One region of the Microbacterium sp. GW823-FHT02G05 genome, then DNA from elsewhere that is predicted to be linked to it. Evidence: predicted binding sites of a transcription regulator. Region 1 holds the regulator's gene; each other region holds the start of a gene.
The links. The regulator LexA, encoded in region 1, represses DNA repair genes until DNA is damaged. The targets are predictions, from matches to a motif close to TCGAACANNTGTTCGA.
Positions count from the first base shown of each region.

Region 2: the regulator LexA is predicted to act here: its motif matches at 1,895-1,910, upstream of imuA' (DnaE2-dependent mutagenesis accessory factor ImuA').
Region 3: the regulator LexA is predicted to act here: its motif matches at 1,443-1,458, upstream of AC1REM_RS01670 (Rv2578c family radical SAM protein).

Region 1 covers NZ_JBXAJK010000001.1:1,997,538-2,005,115, forward strand. The annotation lists gene ftsE (cell division ATP-binding protein FtsE) at 1-783, shown strand, start outside; gene ftsX (permease-like cell division protein FtsX) at 780-1,694, shown strand; gene smpB (SsrA-binding protein SmpB) at 1,782-2,258, shown strand; gene AC1REM_RS09755 (S9 family peptidase) at 2,269-4,167, opposite strand; gene lexA (transcriptional repressor LexA) at 4,285-4,971, opposite strand; gene AC1REM_RS09765 (LysM peptidoglycan-binding domain-containing protein) at 5,278-5,628, shown strand; gene AC1REM_RS09770 (histidinol-phosphate transaminase) at 5,695-6,780, shown strand; gene hisB (imidazoleglycerol-phosphate dehydratase HisB) at 6,777-7,379, shown strand; gene hisH (imidazole glycerol phosphate synthase subunit HisH) at 7,376-7,578, shown strand, end outside.
Region 2 covers NZ_JBXAJK010000002.1:43,140-50,717, reverse strand. The annotation lists gene AC1REM_RS10170 (type III polyketide synthase) at 1-559, opposite strand, end outside; gene AC1REM_RS10165 (CYTH domain-containing protein) at 632-1,249, opposite strand; gene AC1REM_RS10160 (response regulator) at 1,239-1,454, opposite strand; gene AC1REM_RS10155 (DUF1905 domain-containing protein) at 1,506-1,796, opposite strand; gene imuA' (DnaE2-dependent mutagenesis accessory factor ImuA') at 1,921-2,661, shown strand; gene AC1REM_RS10145 (DNA polymerase Y family protein) at 2,658-4,193, shown strand; gene AC1REM_RS10140 (error-prone DNA polymerase) at 4,193-7,578, shown strand, end outside.
Region 3 covers NZ_JBXAJK010000001.1:354,683-362,260, forward strand. The annotation lists gene AC1REM_RS01660 (acyl-CoA dehydrogenase family protein) at 1-245, opposite strand, end outside; gene AC1REM_RS01665 (M15 family metallopeptidase) at 407-1,357, opposite strand; gene AC1REM_RS01670 (Rv2578c family radical SAM protein) at 1,468-2,586, shown strand; gene AC1REM_RS01675 (DEAD/DEAH box helicase) at 2,691-4,991, opposite strand; gene AC1REM_RS01680 (aldose 1-epimerase family protein) at 5,221-6,135, shown strand; gene AC1REM_RS01685 (hypothetical protein) at 6,268-6,846, shown strand; gene AC1REM_RS01690 (RNA polymerase sigma factor) at 6,837-7,325, shown strand; gene AC1REM_RS01695 (efflux RND transporter permease subunit) at 7,379-7,578, opposite strand, start outside.

The DNA.
Region 1 (7,578 bases):
CGGCTGCTGCCGTCGAAGACGGTCTTCCAGAACGTGGCGTTCTCGCTGCAGGTCATCGGCGCCTCTCGCGGATTCATCCAGCAGGCCGTGCCGGAGGCGCTCGCACTCGTCGGTCTCGAAGGCAAGGAGAAGCGTCTTCCGCACGAGCTCTCCGGCGGTGAGCAGCAGCGCGTCGCGATCGCGCGAGCGATCGTGAATCGCCCGCAGGTTCTCCTCGCCGACGAGCCCACCGGAAACCTGGACCCGGCGACCTCGACAGACATCATGCAGCTGCTGGCGCGGATCAACGCCGGTGGCACGACCGTGCTCATGGCCACGCACGAGGCGGCGTTCGTCGACCAGATGCAGCGGCGCGTGATCGAGCTGCGTAACGGTGAGATGGTGCGTGACGAGGTCGGCGGCGGATACGGCGACACCTCGCACGTCCCGATCCTCACGCCGGAGGCGATTCGCGGTGCGGCCGCCTCTGCCGCACTCACCGCGGTTCTCGAGGTCCAGCGCGAGACCGCCGCGGCGATCTCGGGCGACAGTCTCGCCGCAGCCGCCGTGATCGCGGCCGCGATCGAGACATCCGATGCGGCAGCGCCCGCACCGGTGGCGCCTGCCGCCGAAGACAGTGTGCAAGCAGAGGCATCCGAGTCTGCGGAGCCCGCCGCAGACATCACCGCGACGGGGGCACAGCAGCCCATCGCGCTACCCGACGTCGACATCGCCGAGATCGGCGTCGCAGGTCGACTCGGACTCGAATCCAACGACGACGAGGAAGTGGGACCCACCTCATGAGGCTCGGTCTCATCCTCTCCGAGGCGCTGACCGGTCTTCGCCGCAACGCCTCCATGGTCATCTCCGTTGTCCTGGTGACCTTCATCTCGCTGACCTTCGTCGGCGCCGCGATCCTCATGCAGTCGCAGATCGGTGCGATGCGCGAGTACTGGGAAGGCCGCGCACAGATCGCGGTCTACATGTGCTCCGAGGTCTCACAGACCGAGACCTGCGTCGACGGCGTCGCCAATGAGGAGCAGCTTGCTTTCGTCGAGTCGGAACTCGCCAGTGACACGCTTGCACCGCTCATCGCGGATGTGCGCTTCGAGGACCGCGACGAGGCGTACCAGAAGACCGTCGACCTCGTCGGCGACGACTACGCGAGCGTCATCACGCCCGAGCAGATGAATGAGGTGTTCTGGGTCAACCTCAAGGATCAGACCCAGTCGACGGTCATTGTGGAGGCGTTTCAGGGGGTGAAGGGCGTTGAAGAGGTCAAGGACCAGCTCGAGTACCTCGATCCGCTCTTCTCTGCACTGACGATCGCGACCTACATCGCCGTCGGCATCGCCGGACTCATGCTGATCGCCGCCGTGCTGCTGATCGCCACCACCATCCGGCTCTCGGCCTACGCGCGCCGCAAGGAGATCGGCATCATGCGACTCGTCGGTGCGTCGAACCGATTCATCCAGACGCCGTTCGTGCTGGAAGGCGTGTTCGCGGCGGTCATCGGGTCGCTGCTCGCGAGCACCGCCGTGCTGCTGGGAGTGCACTTCGGGGTGCAGGAGTACCTGCGCGGTCGAGTCACATTCATCACGACGTGGGTCACGATGCAGGACGCGCTGCTCGTCGTGCCGATCATCGTGGGTATCGGAGTCGTGCTGGCTGCGCTGTCCGCCGGTTTCGCGATCCGCCGCTGGTTGCGCGCGTAGCATCCGCACCGCAGTTGCCGGCGGCGACCGCGGTGTTGTTAGACTGACAGGCTGCCGTGCGCCCGCATGGCTGCAGAGGAGAGCACTATGCCCAGGGAACGCGGGGAGAAGGTCATCGCGACCAATCGTCGCGCACGTCACGACTACAACATCGAGAAGTCGTACGAAGCGGGGCTCGTGCTGACCGGCACTGAGGTGAAGTCGCTGCGCCAGGGGCGCGCGAACCTCAGCGACGGCTACGCCTTCATCAAGGGCAACGAGGCCTTCCTCGACGCCGTGCACATCCCGGAATACTCCCAGGGGCACTGGACGAACCACTCGGCCAAGCGCATCCGCAAGCTCCTGCTGCACCGGGAAGAGATTGCGAAGCTGTCGCACGCGGTCTCCGCCGGCGGGTACACGCTCGTGCCGCTGCGCCTGTACTTCTCCGACGGGCGCGCCAAGGTCGAGATCGCACTTGCCAAGGGCAAGAAGGAGTACGACAAGCGTCAGACGCTGCGCGAACGGCAGGACAACCGGGAAGCAGAGCGCGCCATGCGTCTGCGCAACCGGATGGGCGAGTAGCCCTCGACCGTCAGATCTTCGGGGCGAACCCGAAGGCCTCGCCGAGGAAACGAAGCTCCGCCTCAGCGACGGTGATGATCGTCTCCGCCTGGCGGAAGCCGTGTCCTTCGCCCGGGAACAGCAGGTACTCATGGGGGATGCCACGCGCAGCCAGCGCGTCACGGATCGCCTCCGACTGTGACGGGGGAACCACCGCGTCATCCTCGCCCTGCAGCAGCAGAACGGGCACATCGATGCGCTCCGCGTGGGTGAGCGGCGAGCGTTCGATGTAGACGGCCTCGGCCTCGGGCAGCGGGCCCACAAGCGCGTCGATGTAGTGCGCCTCGAAGTCATGGGACTCGGCAACCAGCGCGCGCAGGTCTGCGACGCCGTATCGGCTGACGCCCGCGCCGAAGACGCCACCGCGCACGAGCGCTGACAGCACAGTCCAACCGCCCGCGGATCCGCCACGGATCGCGAGACGCGCGGGATCAGCTGCGCCGGATGCGGCAAGCCCGGCGGCCGCGGCGAGCACGTCATCGACGTCGACGACGCCCCACTGTCCATTGAGGCGTTCGCGATAGGCGCGGCCGTAGCCGGTCGAGCCCCCGTAGTTCACGTCCAGAACGCCGATGCCGCGACTGGTGAGGTAGGCGATCGCGGGGGAGGCTGCACCGGCGACATGCGCCGTCGGACCACCGTGCACGAGCACGACATAGGGAGGGCGCTCACCCTCGGGCGCCGTCGCCAGAGGATTCGTGGGCGGGTAGTCGAAGGCGTGCACAGGGCCGTGGGTCCCGTCGATCGTGAGAGGACGCGCGACCGGCACCCACGCCGGATCGAACGTTCCACCGCCACGCACCGAGGTGACCCGCCCATCCGCGGTGTCCACGAGCCAGAGACCAGCCGCGCTCGACGGGCCGGCGCCGGTGATGAGGACGCGTGTGCCCGACGCATCCTCCACGCTGAGTCCGGCATTCATCGGCACGGTGAGCGTGCGGGTCGCGCCGTCGGGCGTGATCACCACGACCTCATCAGTGCCGTTCGTGCGCAGCGCGACGATGCTGCCGTCGTCCAGTGGCTGGTACCACCGCTGTCCGAGAACCCAGAGACCACCGCCAGTATCCGCGTCTGCGGGAGAGACGGGGGTGGGCCCGGCCGTCACCGCGAGGCCGTCGAGCTCGAGGTGCTGGAGGTTCCAGCGGTCGGTGGGATCATCTGCATAGAGCAGAGAGGTGTCGGAGAGCCACTCGGGCTGCAGGGCCGCACGCGTCGGGGTCTGGGAGACAGCGTCGCCATCGATCTCCTGCACGCGCAGATGCGCGCTGTCCCAGGGCATCTGCCGCCCCGACCATTCGACGAACGCGACGCGTGTGCCGTCGGGCGAGAGCGTCGGGTGCGCCCAGAATGCGGTTCCCTCCACGAGCACGCGGATCTCCGAGGCATCCGCGCCAGCACGCCCGTCGGTGGGAATCTCGACGAGCGCGCGCAGATGTGGCTGCACCGTGAGGTCCTCACGCACCGCCAACAGTCGGCCCGACTGCACGCGTAGCCCACCGTGGCGTGGGCCGGCGGGGGTCAGCGGCTCCGGCGTGCCGCCCGGGGAGAGTCGATACACGCGTTGATCGGCTGCCTCGACGAAGAACAGCGTGCCCGTCGCATCCGCCGTCCACGCGCCGCCGCCGTACTCGTGCACCTTGGACCGAGCGCTCCAGGGTGCAGGGAGCAGGTCGACGGTTCCGGATGCCTCGCCGCGACGGATCGTCACCCGCCCACGCTCGGCCGGGACCGACTCGCCCCACCAGATGTCATCCCCGACGAAGCGCGCCCCGTCGATGCGGGAGCCGGCGACTGCGAGATCTGCTGCGGTGAACGGCGAATCCCAGGCACCGTACGGAGCGGTGTACGACAGAGCGGAACGGTCAAGCATTCTTCGAGCCTACGCGGGCTCCGCATTCCGGGGCTCGCGATCGGGCCTTGGAGCGGCCCCGGTGGTCGCCGCATCATCGAGGCCGGCGTGGGGTGCTCGCAACACCCCACGCAGATCTCAGACGGCGCGCAGGACCGCGACGATCTTGCCGAGGATGGTCGCTTCGTCGCCGAGGATCGGTTCGAATGCGGAGTTGCGGGGGAGCAGCCAGGTGTGACCGTCTCTGCGGCGGAATGTCTTGACGGTGGCTTCGCCATCGAGCATCGCGGCCACGATCTCACCGTTCTCCGCCGTGTGCTGTGCGCGCACGACGACCCAGTCGCCGTCACAGATCGCCGCGTCGATCATCGACTCGCCGGACACCTTGAGCATGAAGAGGTCTCCCTTGCCCACGAGCTGACGGGGAAGCGGGAAGATTTCTTCGACGTGCTGATCAGCCGTGATCGGCACGCCTGCGGCGATCTGGCCGACGAGGGGGACGAGCGCCGCATCGCCCACGGATGGCGCGGTGTCAGCCGGGTTCTCTCCGGCCGTGCCGGGGAGGTCGATGAGAACCTCCATCGCACGGGTCTTGCCCGGGTCGCGGCGCAGGTATCCACTCAGCTCGAGCTGTCCGAGCTGGTGCGTCACGCTCGAGAGCGACTTGAGGCCCACAGCGTCGCCGATCTCGCGCATGCTCGGCGGATAGCCGTTCACCGCGATCGATGTCTGGATCACCTCGAGGATCGCCAGCTGCTTGGCGCTGAGGTTCTTGCGGCGCCGAGTACGTGCGACCTCTGCGTCGGACGATGCGGTGTCGCTCATGGGTGCTCCTTCGTCGTGATTGTCGCGTCGTGGGATCGGATCCCTGATTCCGCCGGGGAAATGACCTCGCGGGCCGAATGTCTGAGGCCCGTGGTGGGCTGTGTTCATCGAAACCGTAGCCGATGTTCGGACGAAAACGGAATATCTGTTCGAGCGTGTCGAGCTGGTTTCGAAGAGTTTTCTCGAACAAACCTTGACACACGTTCGAAATCGAAGATATCTTCGGAACGTAGGTTCGCATTCGGCTCTCTCGGCCGAGAGCCGAATGCGAACACTGCGTCACACCTCTTCTAAGGAGCAGGCGACATGACCACCATGACCCTCACCCCGGCAACGCCCGTCCAGACGCGTCTGCGCATCACGGCGCGAGGTCGTCGGGTGCTGGCCGCTCTCATCGCGCTTCCGATCGCGATCGGGATCGCCGCAGCCGCTCTGAGCGGCGGCAGTGCGACGGCCTCTGCGGAGGCGAGCGGTGGGGTGTCCTTCGAGACGGTCACGGTGGTTCCCGGTGACACGCTGTGGTCGATCGCGACGACGATCGCGCCAGAGGCTGATCCTCGCGACGTGATCGATGAGATCCGCCGACTGAACCTTCTGCAGAGCGGCGCGCTCTCCGTCGGGCAAGAGCTCGCACTGCCCGCTGCGTACACGAAGTAGAAAGTGCCAGCATCCGTGGGCTGACACAGTGCGAAGCGGCCCATGGGCGCGGCCTACGATGGCAGGGTGACCGTTTCACTCGATGATCTCCCTCTTCGCGACGACCTTCGCGGTCTGCGCCCCTACGGCGCTCCGCAGGCGCCACTGCCTGTGGCGCTCAACGTCAACGAGAACACGCATCCGGTGCCTGAGGCGGTGGCGAGTGACATCCTCGACGACATCGCCGTCGCTCTGCGCGACGTGAATCGCTATCCGGATCGTGAGTTCACCACGCTCCGTGAAGGATTCGCCACGTACCTCGGACACAACCTGCAGGCAGAGAACATTTGGGCGGGCAACGGCTCGAACGAGGTTCTGCAGCACATTCTTCAGGCGTTCGCGGGCCCGGGGCGCACGGCCTTCGGATTCGGGCCGACGTACTCCATGTATCCGCTCCTCACGCAGGGAACCGGCGCGCGCTGGATCTCCGGCGTCAGGGACTCGGACTACTCGCTCACCGCAGAAGATGCCGCGGCGCAGGTGCGAGCGGCAGATGCCGACGTCATCATCCTCTGCGCGCCGAACAATCCGACGGGCACGCCCCTCGGTCTCGACGTCGTCGAAGCCGTGTACGAGGCGGCCCGCGGCATCGTGATCGTCGATGAGGCCTACCAGGAGTTCGCTCCGAGGGAATCACCTTCCGCACTGACACTGCTCCCTGGGCGCCCGCGCCTCGCGATCTCCCGGACGATGAGCAAGGCCTTCGCCTTCGCGGGTGCGCGGGTCGGGTACCTCGCGGCCGACCCGGCCTTCATCGACGCGTTGCGCCTCGTCCGTCTGCCGTATCACCTCAGCGCCCTGACGCAGGCGGCCGCGGTGGCCGCACTGCGGAACGCGCCGACGATGCTGTCGATGGTCGACGAGATCGTCGAGCAGCGTGATCGCATCTCCGCCACACTCGAAGCGCTGGGCTACACGCCACACGAGTCCTGGTCGAACTTCGTTCTCTTCGGGGGCGTGACCGATCCCGCAGCAACCTGGCGGGCGCTCTACGATCGCGGCGTTCTGATCCGCGATGTGGGCATCCCCGGACACCTCCGTGTCACGGCCGGGACCGAGGCCGAGACCACCGCATTCCTGGACGCTCTCGCCTCGATAGGATCAGCAGCATGACCGCTCGTACCGCCCGCCGCACCCGTTCCACCTCCGAGTCGACCGTGGAGCTCGAGCTCAACCTCGACGGCACCGGCGTCAGCGACATCCACACGACGGTTCCCTTCTTCGACCACATGCTCACCGCCTTCGCGAAGCACTCGCTGACCGACCTCACGGTTCGCGCGACGGGCGACACCCACATCGATGCTCACCACACGGTGGAAGACATCTCCATCGTGCTCGGCCAGGCGATTCGCGATGCGCTTGGCGACAAGGCAGGCATCTCTCGCTACGGCGACGCCCTCGTGCCGCTGGACGAGGCGCTCGCTCAGGCCGTCGTCGACATCTCGGGTCGCCCCTTCCTCGTGCACGAAGGTGAGCCCGCTGGCTTTGAGTTCCACCTGATCGGCGGTCACTTCACCGGATCGCTCGTGCGCCACGTCTTCGAGGCGATCACGCTCAATGCCGGTCTCACGGTGCACGTGCGCGTGATCGGCGGGCGCGATCCGCACCACATCGCCGAAGCCGAGTTCAAGGCGTTCGCGCGCGCATTCCGTCAGGCGAAGTCGATCGACCCACTGGTGCAGGGAATCCCCTCCACCAAGGGCGCGCTGTGAGCGAGCGTCCCAAGGTCGTCGTCTACGACTACGGCTCCGGCAACGTCCACTCGGCGGTCAAAGCTCTGATCGCGGCGGGTGCGGATGCGGAGCTCTCGAACGATCGCACGGCGGCGATGGAGGCCGACGGACTGCTCGTTCCGGGGGTCGGTGCGTTCGCGTCCGTGCGTGAGGCCCTTGCGGAGCATCGTGGCGAGGA
Region 2 (7,578 bases), on a different contig from region 1:
CCACGCTGACCACCAGGACGACCGCCTGCGGGTCACCCGCGCAGAACTGGGCGGCCGCACGCAGCGCCGGCATCGAGGCATAGCAGCCCATGAATCCCAGGTGGTAGCGCTGCACGCTCTCCGAAAGGCCCAGTGCACGCACGATGGCATACTCCGGGCCCGGCGCGTGGAATCCCGTGCAGGAGACCGTGATGACGTGCGTCACATCGGCCGGACCGATCGCGGGGTCTGCGTCGAGTGCGCGACGCGCGACCTCGACGAACATCGTCTCGGCCTCACGCACATAGAGCTCGTTGCGCACCTGTGTCCCCGGCGAGAGCAGCAGCCCGCTGTCCCGGTCGTAGAAGACCGGATCATCCACGCCGTGTGCGGAATCGAGTTCACGGAGCACCGTGTACCGCGTATCGATGCCCGAGGCGTCAAACGACGCGGTGATGATCCGCTGCGCCAACCGGCCCATCCCCGGTTGTGCGGCGAAGACGTCGCGCACCTCCGGCTGATGAAGAGTCGTGTCGGGCAGCAGCGTCTGCAGGGAACGGAGCACGGCAGGTCGCGTCATGGGCCCACTCAAGCACTCCGCGGGCACGCCGGAAAGGGGCTTGCGCGCAGAGCCCTCAGATGCGAAGCATGCTCAGAAGCCGAGAGCGCGCGCCAGCTTGGATCCGGATGACGCGTCGCGTCCACCCGCAGAGCGCACGGCGTCCTCGACGGCGGCGAAGAAAGCCGCGCGTGCGGCCTCATCGGCGGGGGCCGCCGGCCCCAGCTCCATCTCCCACTCCCGCCAGGTGCGCTGGATGCCGGAGCGCGCATCGGTCGCGCGTACGCGGTCGTCGACGAACTCTGCGATCACGCCGTCTTCACCCATCAGGAAGTAGGCCATGCGGTCGTTCTCGATACGAGCGAGCGGAGTGAGGGGCTCGGTCGTCCACTGCGCCAGCACCGTGGCGATGGTCTCAGGAAGCTCCTCGTCGTCGCCCAGAGGCCAGCCGAGCTCCAGGCGGCTGTCACCCTGTCGCGGCCCCTTGATGTGCCAGCCGGCATCCGGACCACCCGTACGGCGGCGCACGGCAACGCCGACACGGGCGAGCGCGGCATCTGCCGTGTCGAGGTACTGCGCGTCGAGCTGGCGGAGTTCACCGTCCGTCACCTGTACAACACCGGGGATGCCGCTCCACTCGGGTAGCGGCGTCTGCACGTCGACGTCGTACTTGCGCTCGACCTCGACCGTTCGCTGCGGTTCAGTCGTCATTGGGGGTGATGTCGTCACTGGACTCAGCGAACCAGAATCCCACTTCGGTGGGGCCATCGCCCTGACCGGTGTTGGTCGCCTCTGTGCCGCGACGATAGATGACCTGCGTGGCGCCATAGGGAACGATCATGCTGTCCCGATCGGTGTTGTCCAGCGGCAGGATCTGCCCGTCCAGCGGGCCGCCATGAAGTCTCGCAAGTGCCATGTGCTCACCATAGCGCCGCCTGCGCGTTTCGAGGAGAGGTCGGGGCGCAAGTCAGAGATCGAGGATGTCGAGATCGATCGTGATCTGATCGCCTTCGGTGATGCCGCGCTCGTCTCGGATCTGCTTCTTCAACGGCAGCACGAAGACGCCGTCGCTGAAGAAGATCGAGGTGTTCCAGATGGTGGCGCCGATACGGGCGCGTACGCGCAGGGAGTTGAAGCCGCGCGGCGGCGCGGGAAGCTCGCGCAACGGCACGGAAAGCTCTTCGGGCATGGTCGCGAAGTACCAGGAATCCAGACGCTTGTTCCAGCGGATGACGGTGCTGTCGAACTCGATCTGCATGGGCACAGCGTATCCAGAGGCTCCGACATCGACGGCTTTCCGGGCCCGGCATCCAATGTCCGATCTGCGAATTAGCATCACGACACGACTTGATTTATTCGAACATATTTTCGAGGATGGTGTGATGAGACTCGGCAGCCTTTCTGCGCAAGACAGCGCGGCACCTGGCGACGTGGCACGCGAAGAAGCACGTGCCGCCGATGTCCTTCGGCTGCGTCGCGAGATCGGCCGCATGCAACGACGACGCAGCGACAGCCCGGTCGTGCCGATCCCCTCCGCACTGCGCGGACTGCTCCCCGGTGAAGGGCTGCAGACCGGGAGCGCATACTCCCTCTCCCCCTCACCGAGTCTGGTCTGCGCCCTGCTGAGCACGGCGTCCCAGCGAGGCTCCTGGTGCGCCGTCATCGGCATGCCGACGCTCGGTCTCGAAGCCGCCGCCGGGTTCGGCATCGACCTGGAGCGGCTGATCCTCGTCCCCGACCCCGGCGAGCGCTGGTTGGCCGTCACCTCGGCCCTCGCAGAGGTCGTACCCCTGATCGCCGTGCACCCCGGTTCTCGTATTCTCGGCGCTGAGGCCGCCCGGTTGCAGGCGCGGTTGCGTGAACGCGGCAGCACGCTCCTGGTCACCGGACCCTGGCCGCAGAGCGAAGGACGGCTGCGCATCCACGACCCGCAGTGGCAGGGGATCGGCGAAGGATGGGGCCTCCTCTCCGAACGGGTCGTGACCGTGACGGCGCAAAGCAGACAAGACCCGCATCCGCACAGTGTCCGCGTCCGCCTTCCCGGCCCCCTCGGCACGATCGAAGCTCTGCCGCAGACAGATGCCGTCGTCACTCCGATCTCCCGGTGGGCGGCCATCGCATGAACGCCCCGCTGCGCGTGCTCGTGCTGTGGTTCCCCGACTGGCCATTGCGCGCGGTTCTCGGCTCCCCCGCGCCACATCCGCCGACCGCGCTTCTGCGCGCAGGCATCGTCACCGCGTGCACCGCCTCTGCGCGTGAACACGGGGTGCGGACAGGACAGCGTCGTCGCGCCGCGCAAGGCGCCTTCCCCGCGCTGACCCTGCTCCCGCACGACCCGGTGCACGATGAGCGCGCGTTCCTTCCCGTCCTGAAGACGCTCGAGCGCCTCTCCCCCGGAGTCTCTCTGCTGCGACCAGGGCTCGCTGCGCTGCGTGCGCGTGGGATCGCCCGCTATCACGGCGGCGAACTCGAAGCAGGCATCGCGCTCAGGGAGCAGCTGGCCGAGAACGGCTATCCGGAGGTGCGCATCGGCATCGCCGACGGTCCCTTCACCGCAGAGCTGGCTGCTCGCAGCTCCGGCCCCGTCACGGTCATCCCTCCGGGGAAGGCACCGGAGTTCCTGGCGCCGATGCCCCTGCAGGTACTGCGCGATGAAGATCTCACGAGTCTGCTCATCCGGCTGGGCGTGCACACACTCGGCGAGTTCGCTGCACTGCCGGGCCACGAGGTGCGTGCACGGCTGGGCGATCGCGGCGCACGGCTGCATGCGCTGTCGGGCGGATCCGACTCCCGCGCGCTCACCCCGGTCGAGATCGATCCCGAGCTCGCCCGAGAGATCGAGTTCGACGAACCTCTCGGGCGCGCAGATCAGATCGCCTTCGCGGTGCGGCAGACGGCCGATGCTGTGACGGTCGCGCTCGGACTCGCGTCTCTCGTCTGCACCGAGGTGCGCATCGATCTGACCGACGCCGACGACCGGGTGCACTCCCGCACCTGGCTGCATCCCACCTGCTTCGATCCTGGTGATCTCGTCGACCGGGTGCGTTGGCAGCTCGAGGCGCTGGCGGCGGAGTCCACGACGGAGACCCCTGACGACGCCCACGCGTTCGGGGGCATCCTTGTCGTGCGCATCACCCCCACCGCCGTCGACGATGCGGCGCATCACCAGCCCGGGCTCTTCGGCTCCGGTACCGACGAACGCCTTCACCATGCCGTCTCCCGCGTGCAGACGATGCTGGGCCATCACGGGGTGCTGACCGCTGAGGTCTCCGGTGGGCGCTGGCTGGCCGACCGTCAGCAGCTGACGCCCTGGGGTGAGCGCGCTGTTCTCGAACGCGACCCTACCCGCCCCTGGCCGGGGAGCCTTCCCGATCCCCTTCCCGCAGAGGTCTTTCGTCCGCCACGCGCGGTGACCGTGCTCACCGCGCAGGGCACGACTGTGCAGGTCACTGAGCGAAACGATCTCACCGAACCTCCGGCGCAGATCGAGGGGGCGATCGTGCAGGGATGGGCCGGCCCCTGGCCGCTGCACGAGCGTGGATGGGAAGGCTCGGGGCGCGCCGGCCATCGCCTGCAGATCGTGGATGCCGAAGGGCGTGCGTGGCTGGTTTTCTGCTCCGGCGAGCGCTGGTGGGCAGAGGGGAGGTACAGCTGATGGGATGGCATAACCCGCCGCAGAGCTGGTCCGAACTGGAACGCATACTGAGCGCCACGCCAGACTCCCCGGGTGACACGAGCGCGGAGCCGCGCAGCCCACGGGAACCCCCTGCCCCCATCAGCCGCGCTCGACCGAAGCCGGTACCCGAGAGTGTGCAGCGACCAGACGACGCCGTGCCCTATGCCGAGTTGCACGCGCATTCCTCGTACTCGTTCCTGGATGGTGCGTCCTCACCGGAGGAGCTGCTGAGCGAGGCAGAGCGTCTCGGCCTCACCGCCCTCGCCCTCACCGATCATGACGGCTTCTATGGGGCCGCGCGTTTCGCGGAGGCGGCAGAGCTCAGCGGCGTCCAGGTGCAGACCGTGTTCGGTGCCGAGCTGTCTCTGGGATTGCATGCTCCCCAGCAGGGCATCCCCGATCCTGAGGGAACGCACCTGCTGGTGCTGGCCCGAGGATCAGAGGGGTATCACCGTCTCGCCGGAGCGATCACTCGCGCCCAGCTGCGAGGAGCAGAGAAGGGCCGCCCGGTCTACGATCTCGACGACTTGGCCGCGGCAGCCGACGGACAGTGGACCATCCTCACCGGATGCCGCAAGGGCAGCGTGCGACAGGGATTGCAGCAGGGCGATGCCGCGACCCCGCTGCGACGCCTGGTCGACGTCTTCGGCGCCGACCAGATCGCCGTCGAGCTGATGGATCACGGCGATCCGCTCGACACCCGACACAACGACACCCTGGCGGGCCTCGCCCGGGAGCTGCGTCTGCCTGTCGTCGCGACGAACAACGTGCACTACGCCTCTCCGGCGCAGACCCGTCTCGCCGAGGCGGTCGCCGCGGTGCGGGCACGGCGCAGCATGGATGACCTCGACGGCTGGCTTCCGGTGCACGGCACCGCGCATCTGCGTTCCGGGCAGGAGATGACGTCCCGTTTCGCCCGGTACCCGGGGGCGGTTGCACAGACTCTGCGCATCGCAGCCGATTGCGCGTTCTCTCTGCGCAAGGTTCGCCCGGCTCTCCCGCAGGTCGAGCTGCCGGAGGGGCAGACACCCATGGGGCATCTGCGCGCGCTGGTATGGCAGGCGGTGCCCACGGTGTATCCCCGGCTCGACGATGAGGGTCGGGCACGCATCGAGAAGGAGCTGAGCGTCATCGAGGAGAAGGACTTTCCCGGGTACTTCCTGATCGTGCACGACATCGTCGCCGAGGCGCGGCGGCGGGGCATCCTGTGCCAGGGACGAGGTTCTGCGGCGGCGAGCGCGGTCTGCTATCTGCTCGGGATCACCGCGATCGATCCGATCCGCTACCGGCTTCCGTTCGAGCGTTTCCTTGCGACGACCCGTGAGGAGGAGCCCGATATCGATGTGGACTTCGACTCCCGCCGCCGCGAGGAGATCATCCAGTGGGTCTATGGGCGCTATGGGCGGGAGCGTGCAGCACAGGTGGCGAATGTGATCCAGTACCGACCGAAGAACGCGGTACGCGACATGGCCCGCGCGCTCGGGTATGCGCCCGGGCAGCAGGATGCGTGGTCTCGACAGGTCGACGGTTGGAGCGCAGGACTGGAGGCCGCCGACGACAATGACATCCCTGCCGATGTCCTCCGCTATGCGAGCGATCTCCTGAAGGCGCCGCGCCACCTCGGCATCCACTCCGGGGGGATGGTGCTGACCGCTCGACCGGTCGGTGAGGTGGTGCCGGTGGAGCATGCGCGAATGGAGAATCGCACCGTCATCCAGTGGGACAAAGACGACGCTGCCTGGATGGGGCTGGTCAAGTTCGACCTGCTCGGACTCGGGATGCTCGCGGCCTTGCAGCACTGCTTCGACCTGATCGCCGAGAGCACGGGTGAGCGGTGGACGCTGGAGTCCATCCCCAAAGAAGAACCCGCCGTCTTCGACATGCTCTGCCGCGCCGATTCCATCGGAGTCTTCCAGGTCGAGTCCCGCGCGCAGATGGGACTTCTCCCCCGCCTTCAGCCGCGGTCGTTCTACGACCTGGTGATCCAGATCGCCCTCATCCGCCCCGGCCCCATCCAGGGCGGCGCCGTGCATCCTTTCGTCCGCCGCAAGCTGGGAGCCGAGAAGGTGGTCTACGCGCATCCGAAACTGGAGCCGATTCTGGAGCGCACCCTGGGCATCCCGATCTTCCAGGAGCAGCTGATCCAGATGGCGACCACCCTGGGCGACTGCACCGCCGATGAGGCCGATCTTCTGCGTCGTGCGATGGGGTCAAAGCGCGGTCAGGAGAAGATCGAGCGCATCCGCACGAAGCTGTACGAGGGGATGCGCCGACACGGGCTGGACGAGGCGACCTCCGATCGCATCTACGCGCAGATCCAGGCGTTCTCGAACTTCGGCTTCGCCGAGTCGCACTCCCTCTCGTTCGCTCTGCTGGTCTATGCGAGCTCCTGGCTCAAGCTGCACTACCCGGCGGCATTCCTCGCAGCTCTTCTGAGAGCGCAGCCGATGGGCTTCTACTCCCCCGCCTCGCTGACGGCGGATGCCCGGCGACATGGGGTGCGCGTGCTGCGACCCGATCTGCATGCATCCGGAGCGACGGAGACGCTGGAGGCGACTGCGGACGCTTCGGGCCCGACCGGTCTTACCTTCTGCACCGAACCGGACCAGCCGTCCGTCCCTCTGTTCGACCGCGACCTGCCCGACGACTCGCCGGAGCATCGCCGCGATGGCGGGCATGCGGTGCGGATGGGCCTCAGCGGAGTACGCGGGATCGGCACGAAGCTCGCGGAACGCATCGTCGCCGAACGAGAAGCGCACGGCGTCTTCCGCGACCTGCACGACCTTGTGCGACGCACGGATGCCACCGCCGCGCAGGTGGAAGCGTTGGCAACCGCAGGGGCCTTCGACTCACTGGGGCTGCAACGACGCGAGGCGCTCTGGCTGGCTGGCGCTGCCGCGCAGGATCGCGCCCAGTATCTGCCGGACACCACGATCTCGGTGCAGCCGCCGCTGTTTCCGGATCAGTCGGGCTATGAACGACTCGCTTCCGACCTCTGGGCGACGGGGCTCTCCACCGACGACCATCCGCTGTCGCATTTCCGGGCAGCGTTGCAGGAACGCGGGGTGGTGAGCGCCGACCTGCTCCGAACGCACGAAGTGGGGCGACGCGTCGAGGTCGCGGGCCTCGTGACACACAGGCAGCGCCCGGCGACGGCCGCGGGGATCACCTTCCTCAATCTGGAAGACGAGCACGGCCTGGTGAACGTGGTCTGCTCCGCGGGGGTGTGGAATCGCTATCGCAGAGTCGCGCGGGATTCTCCGGCGCTCATCGTGCGCGGAATCCTCGAGCGTTCTCCCGAGGGGGTGATCAATGTCCTCGCCGATGCTTTTGAAGATCTCCGCACCGGACTCAGCCACCAGTC
Region 3 (7,578 bases), 1.6 Mb from region 1:
GCGATGACCTCTTCCATCACGATCGTGCGGAAGCGGTAGTCCTGCAGCATTCCGGCACCGCCGAACTCCTCGGGAACGGAGAGCCCGATCAGTCCGGCTTCTCCAGCGGCGAGCATGGTCGCGCGGTCGATCTCACCGTCGGCGTCCCACTTCGCGAGCGATTCCGTGGTGACGTGCCGCTTGACGAAATCCTTCACCAGCTCACGGAATGCTTCGTGGTCCTCGTCGTAGATGTCGCGTTCCATCGCGCGTCCTCCCAGTCGATAGGGTGCTTCACTGCACCGCGAGTCTAGGGATTCCGCCGACCGGACGAAAGAACATTGTGAGAATGCATCTCACCGTTCGTGATACTCGGTGTCAGCATTGTGGAATGCCACCAGATCCCGTCGAACCGCGGATTCCTCGATCAGTCGGCGTAGCCTGGCGCATCGGGAAGCGCGAAGAACTGTTCCAGTGATTGGTAGCCACCCTCATGGTAGGCGCGGGCTAACTCCGTGCCGATGTAGCGCAGGTGCCACGGCTCGGGCGCATATCCGGTTGATGCTGTCGCGGACGCCTCGTAGCGCACGATGAACCCGTACTGCCAGCCGTTCTCCGCGACCCAGACCCCCGCCGGCGTGCCCCCGAAGTCGTAGATGCCGCCGCATCCGTCCGCGCAGCTGACCACGTCGGCTGCGAGACCAGTCTGATGCTCGCTGTGTCCGGGACGGGCAGAGACCTCGTCCGCACCCTCCTGCCCGAGCTCGTCCACGTGACCGGAGTAGTTGCCGACCTGCGTCTCGAAGGAGCGGTAGCCACTGCCGAGCGCCAACGGACCGAGGCCCGCCGCCACCGTGGCATCCGACATCGCATCCAACGCTGCGGCGACATCCGCACGCACCGGCCCCGCAGAGGAATCGCGAAGGAGCGCCGGCTCACCCAACGACGCAGGAGCGTACTCCGCCGGCGAGAGCGAGCGCAGCTTGTTGACCACGAGCCACAGCCGCACCGGATCAGCGAGATCGACGCACGGAGCATTGCCCGTGGCCACCGCCGCACGAAAAGCCGCGCCACCGCCGAAGGCCGCGACGGCTGCATTGTCATCACCAGAGGCGAGCGCCTGCTGCACCATGGGCTCCGCACAGTGGTCGACGACCTCTGCCGCCTGTATTTCGACGACAGGAAGCTCTTGGGCAGTCACCGGCAGAGGAGGCACACGCAGCGCCGCTGACCCCGCGCCGGTGGCGGCTCCTGCACCTTCAAACAGCGCCAGGATGATCCCGAGAACAGTCACCGCGATGCCGATCGGCACGAAGATGCGCAACGCGGAAGAGCTCGCCCGGGCATGGCGAGCAACCGGACGCTGCGGGTCAGTCACCCCTTCATTGTCTCCCCCTTCACTGGACGGATGCTCCACCTCTCCACAGATTCGAAGATTTCGACGATCCCACCTTGACGATCATTCGATCATCTGTTCGAATGGAGCGTATGAGATGGCAAGGGCAGCGACTGGGAGAGGTGGATGCGTCAGCCCTGCCCGGACTGGAAGACCGCACCGGCATCCTTCGCACCGTGACGACACCGGAGTTCGCAGGAATGACGTTCCACGAGGTGCTCGCGAAGTCTGTTCTCAACGCCGTTCCGGGCGCCTCGCGCATGCCGTTCTCCTGGACCATCAACCCCTATCGGGGGTGCAGCCATGCCTGCACGTACTGTTTCGCGCGAGGCACTCACACCTATCTCGACCTCGACGGAGGAGCCGATTTCGACTCTCAGATCGTCGTGAAGGTCAACGCAGTCGAGATCCTCGAGAAGGAGCTGCGACGCGGCCGCTGGAAGCATGAGACCGTCGCCCTCGGCACCAACACCGATCCGTACCAGCGGGCCGAAGGCCGCTATCAGCTGATGCCGGGAATCATCCGGGCACTCGCCACGTCCGGCACTCCGATGTCGATCCTCACGAAAGGCACGCTCATTCGGCGCGATATCCCCCTGCTCGTCGACGCGGCGACGCAGGTGCCCGTCGACGTGCAGATGTCGATCGCCATGTACGACGATGAGTTGCAGAAGGCGATCGAACCCGGCGCGCCCAGCACGCAGGCCCGCCTTGACACAGTGCGGGCCCTCAGCGACGCCGGCTTCCCCGTGACGGTGTTCCTGATGCCGATCATGCCGCACCTCACCGACTCCCTCGCCGCAATCGACACGGCACTTGCACGCATCAAGACGGCAGGCGCCGGCAGCGTGATCTACGGGGCGCTGCATCTACGCCCCGGTGTGAAACCGTGGTTCCTGCAGTGGCTCAGCCAGACCCGCCCCGACCTGCTCTCGTCCTACCGAACGCTCTATCCGGGCGCCGCCGCCGAAGCACCGAAGGTGTATCGGCAGTGGCTCGCGAACCGCGTCCGGCCGCTGATCCGGATGCACGGACTCGATCGTGGATCGGGCGGCACCGGTAGCTCGTCGCGCGGGTTCCGCCAGGAAGAGGTCTTGCAGGAGCGACCCGTCGGAGCCGCCGCGACACCTCCGATGCCCACGTTTCGGACCGATCGCACGCGTCGATCCGCACCCGCAGGCGCGCCCCAGCCGGCCCCCATGCTGTTCTGAGCCGGAGCGGGAGCGGAGGCTGTTCGAGGCCACAGACGATCTTGCATCAACAAAGGGCCCCGCCCCGCACGAGTGCAGAACGGGGCCCTTCACGGTTGTTCGTGTCAGCGGGTGAGTTCGTCCGCCGTCAGAGTGCGTCCGGTGATCTCATCGATCACGTCGTCGCCGACGCGAGCACTCTCGAAGGGTGCGTCGATCTCGGCGCGGTCGAGCAGCTCGGTCATGCGACGCTGACGCTGACGGGTGATGAGGGTGACGACACGGCCCGAACGGCCCGCACGACCGGTGCGGCCCGAACGGTGCAGGTACGTCTTGTACTCGTCAGGAGCGTCGGCCTGGACGACCAGGTCGATGTCGTCGACGTGGATGCCACGAGCTGCGACGTCCGTCGCCACGAGCACCTGCGCACGGCCAGAGGTCAGACGCTGCAGGTTGCGCGTGCGCTTGGCCTGGTTCAGGTCACCGTGGAGCGAGACGGCCGAGATCCCGGCATCCTCGAACTGCTCCGCCAGCATCTCGGCGTACGCCCGCGTGCGAGCGAAAACGAGCGTCTGCCCCTCACGGTCGACGAGCGAGGTGAGGATGTCGGCCTTCTCGCGGTGCTCGATCACGAGCACGCGGTGCTCGATCGTCCCCGAGTTCTGGTCTTCTCCCGCGACCTCGAAGACCGCCGGGTCGACCAGGAACTCCTCGACGAGAGAGGCGACCTCGCGGTCGAGCGTCGCCGAGAACAGCAGCTTCTGGCTGCCGTCCGCCGTGTGACGCAGGATGCGCTGCACCGGCTCGACGAAGCCGAGCTCGCACATGTGGTCGGCCTCGTCGAGCACGGCGATCTCACACTCGGAGAGGTTGAGTTTGCCCTGGTTGATGAGGTCTTCGATGCGACCGGGGGTGCCGATGATGATGTCGACGCCCTTCTTCAGCGCACCCACCTGGCGGGCCTGCGGGACACCGCCGTAGATCTGCGTCGTGAACAGGCCGACGCTGCGCGCGATCGGCTGGATCGTGCGGTCGATCTGCAGCGCGAGCTCACGGGTCGGCGCGAGGATGATCGCACGCGGCGCACGACCGAACTCACGCTTCTTGCCCTTCTGCGCGAGCAGGATGCGCTCGACAAGAGGCGCCCCGAAGGCGATCGTCTTGCCCGAGCCCGTGCGACCACGAGCGAGGACATCGCGTCCTTCGAGGACAGCGGGGATCGAGGCCGCCTGGATCGGGAACGGCGTCGCCGCCCCCATGTTGCTCAGCGTCTCGACGATGTTCGAGCCCAGGCCGAGGTCACCGAACGTGACACCTTCGACCTCGGTCGCGGCGACAGCCTTCGCCTCGAGACGCTCGTGCACGACGTCGTCGGCCTGGTGGGCCGGCTTCGCGGTGCGGTTCCAGTCATCGCGGCTCGGACGCTCTTCGCGACGCGGGCGGTCGCTGTAGTCGCGACGGGGGCGGTCGTCGTTGAAGCGGGGGCGCTCGTTGGTGAACGAGCGCTGCGGGCGGTCACCATCGAAGGAGCGCTGCGGGCGGTCACCGTACTCACGACGGGGACGGTCGTCGCGCTGCGGGCGGTCATTGCTGAACGAACGCTGGGGACGCTCGTCGTTGCCATAGCGGGGACGGTCGCCACCGCGGTCGTTGAAACGAGGGCGCTCGCCACCACGGTCGTCGCGGTTCGGACGGTCACCGCCGTACGAACGCTGCGGACGGTCACCGAAGTCACGACGCGGACGATCATCGTTGAAACGAGGGCGGTCATTGGTGAAAGAGCGCTGCGGGCGGTCACCGAAATCGCGACGCGGACGGTCATCGCGCTGCGGACGATCATTGTTGAACGAACGCTGGGGACGCTCATCGTTGCCATAGCGAGGACGGTCGCCACCACGGTCGTTGAAACGAGGGCGCTCGCCACCACGGTCGTCGCGGTTCGGACGGTCACCGCCGTACGAACGCTGCGGACGGTCACCGAAGTCACGACGCGGACGATCATCGTTGAAACGAGGGCGGTCGCCCTGGAAACGGGGGCGCTCGTTGAAGCGTCCGCGCTCAGCGCCACCCTCCGAGGAACGGTGGTGCGGGCTCTCGCGGCGGCCGTCGACGGCACGGTTGCGGATGCTGCGCGCCTCGTCGCGACCGGCACGCTCCTGCGCCGTCCACCGCTGTTTGGGTGCACCCTCGGCCTCAGTGCGGAATCCGCGGTGGCCGGGGCTGCGGCTGCCAGGGCGACGGTCGAAGCCGGCGGAGGGTCGGCGCTCCGACGCATCCGAGCGCTCGGAACGACCCGCACCGCGGGCGTCGTCGCGTCCGGCGCCGGGGCGCGCGTGACGGTCGTGGAAGGAGGTCTTCTTCTCGCCGTATCGCGGCTCGAAGTTGCGGGCGGGGCGACCACCCTTGGGCTTGTGGCTCTTAGGCATGGGTATGTCTTTCTTGAGTTCTCGCACGAGAACAGCGCCTGCGCGCACGCAGACATAACCCGGACATCCGTCGGCCGGGGGCCATTCATGTGATGGTTCATGCGCATCGAATGATGCTCACCATCGGCCCCTGGACTCACAGAAACGATCCGCACAAAAGACGCGGTATCCGAAGCCGACTGATCCAGGGTAGCCGACACACCTGGGAAACCGCCCGTACGATGAGCAGGTGCACACCGCAACACCGTCTCCGACAGGCCGCCAGATCATCCTCCGCCGCGGCCCTGTCGTCGCGCAGATCGCCCAGGTCGGCGCATCCCTCCGCGATCTTGAGGTCGACGGAGTGACGATCGTGCCGCCCTATCCCCTGGACGCACCCGCCCCCGCCTGCTCGGGTGTCGTTCTCGCACCGTGGCCCAACCGCATCCGCGACGGCATCTGGCAGGACGGCGACACGACCCGAGCACTCGCAATCACCGAGCCCGCGCTCCGCAACGCGAGCCACGGGCTGCTGCGGTTCACGGCATACGAGATCGAGAAGGACACGGATGCCACAGTGACACTGCGCGCGCAGATCGTGCCCCAGACCGGCTACCCCTATCTGATCGACACATCCGTCGAGTATGCGCTGGCCACCGACGGCATCCGCGTCACGCACACGCTGACGAACCACTCCGCGCATCCTGCGCCGGTCGCCCTCGGAACGCACCCCTTCGTCACGATCGGCGATGTCGACCCGCGCGACCTCGTGCTGCGGATTTCAGCCGAGACGTACTTCGAGACCGACGAGCGGCTGCTGCCGATCGGGGAATCCCCCGTGCAGGGCGGGCTCGACCTCCGCGCCGGACAGCGTCTCGGCGATGTCACGCTCGACACCGGGTTCGCGACTCTGCACCGCGACACCGACGACCTGGCGCGCACAACCCTCACCGCCCCCGATGGTCGCACGGTCACCGTCTGGCAGGGTCCGGGCTTCGACTACGTGCAGGCCTACACGACGTCGAACTACCCGGGCCAGGCGCTCGCCCTCGCGGTGGAGCCGATGACCGCCCCCGCCGAGGCGTTCAATTCCGGCCGGGGATTGCGCCACCTCGCCCCCGGCGAGACGTGGACGCTCGAATGGGGCATTCAGTACAGCATCTGAGTGGACGCCCGCACTCGATGAAAGCCAGCGGCTGATCGCGTAGGCGCCGGAAGAGATCCCGGATGGTCGGGGGACGAAAACACCCCGAACTCGCATGTCCTTAGTGAACCCTTCAGAGGAGAACGAGGCATCATGACATCCCCCGATGACATCACGACCATGCTCAGCGCTGCCGACCCCGGAAAAGTGAGCACGGCGGAACGCACCGCCCTCACGAGCATGGTGCGGACAGTGACGAGCAGAACGCGAGTTCAGCGATTCGCTCCGCGAAGCGCAGCAACAGTCGTAATGGCGAGCGCACTGATCGCCGTCGGCGGTGCCGCCGCAGCCGCGACACTGAACGCATGGCAGCCCTGGGCGCAGCATCCTGATGTGACTGCGCACTACACGATGACCGACGGCCGACAGTGCGAATACCGCATTGTCTTCGGCCCCGAAACCCCGGTATCAACCCGCGCGGCCCTGAGAGCCGCGTTTACTGACCCGGACGTGCTGACTCCCCAGGCGATCGACACAGCAATCGGAGAGATCCGGGCCGATCCAGGTACTCAGCGCGATGCCGACACCGGCGAGCCCATGGGCTATGGAACCGAGAACTACGACGCCGAGTGGGAGTACTTCAACGCGGTCAACAGTGTTGTCCTGGCTCACGTCGCTGATCTCGGAGCCAACGAAGAGCTCGCAACCCGCGGTCAAGCAGTATGCGAGTAGAGCGCACCGCTTGCGTAGCGGCCATCGAAGCGACAGCGCCTGATCTGCTCGCCTACTTTCAGCGACGCCTGCCCAGAGAAGACGCAGCCGACGCCGTCGGCGAAGTCGTGACCGTTGCGTGGCGCCGTTCAGGACGAATGCCCGAGGAGCCGCACGAGGCGAGACTCTGGTTGTTCGGGATCGCCCGGAAGGTACTCCTCCAATTCATCCGTTCTTCCGTACGCCGCACCGAGTTGAGCACGCGACTACGCGCGCTGGCCGTCGAGGCAGCTCCGCCCGCAGATGAAGGCATTGCCGTGCGTGACGCCCTGAGCCGGTTGAGCGAGAAGCACGCGGAAGTCCTTCGCCTCGTGCACTGGGATGGGTTCTCACTCACAGATGCCGCCTCCCACCTCGGTATCGGCGACTCGACTATTCGATCGCGATACCAGCGGGCAAAGGCTGCATTGCGCACGGAGTTGACCGTCTTGGCGAAGTAGCATCGTCGGCGCGCCTTCGGCGGGTGGCGGACGCAGCTGAGTCCGCCCCCCGCTCAGTCGACTGTGCCCGCCGCGGGCAGGCCTCCGCGCTCGCGGAGCTCTCGCCGGCTCGAATGGTGCACTTCAGTGGCAGCGTCCGCCTTCGGACCCGCGTCCGGGGCATCCGGAGCACCCTTCGGCGCGCCACTGTCGCCTCCGCTCCGTCGTGCCGCCCGCCGCTCGCGCGCACCCTCGACGAGGTTGTAGAGCGTCG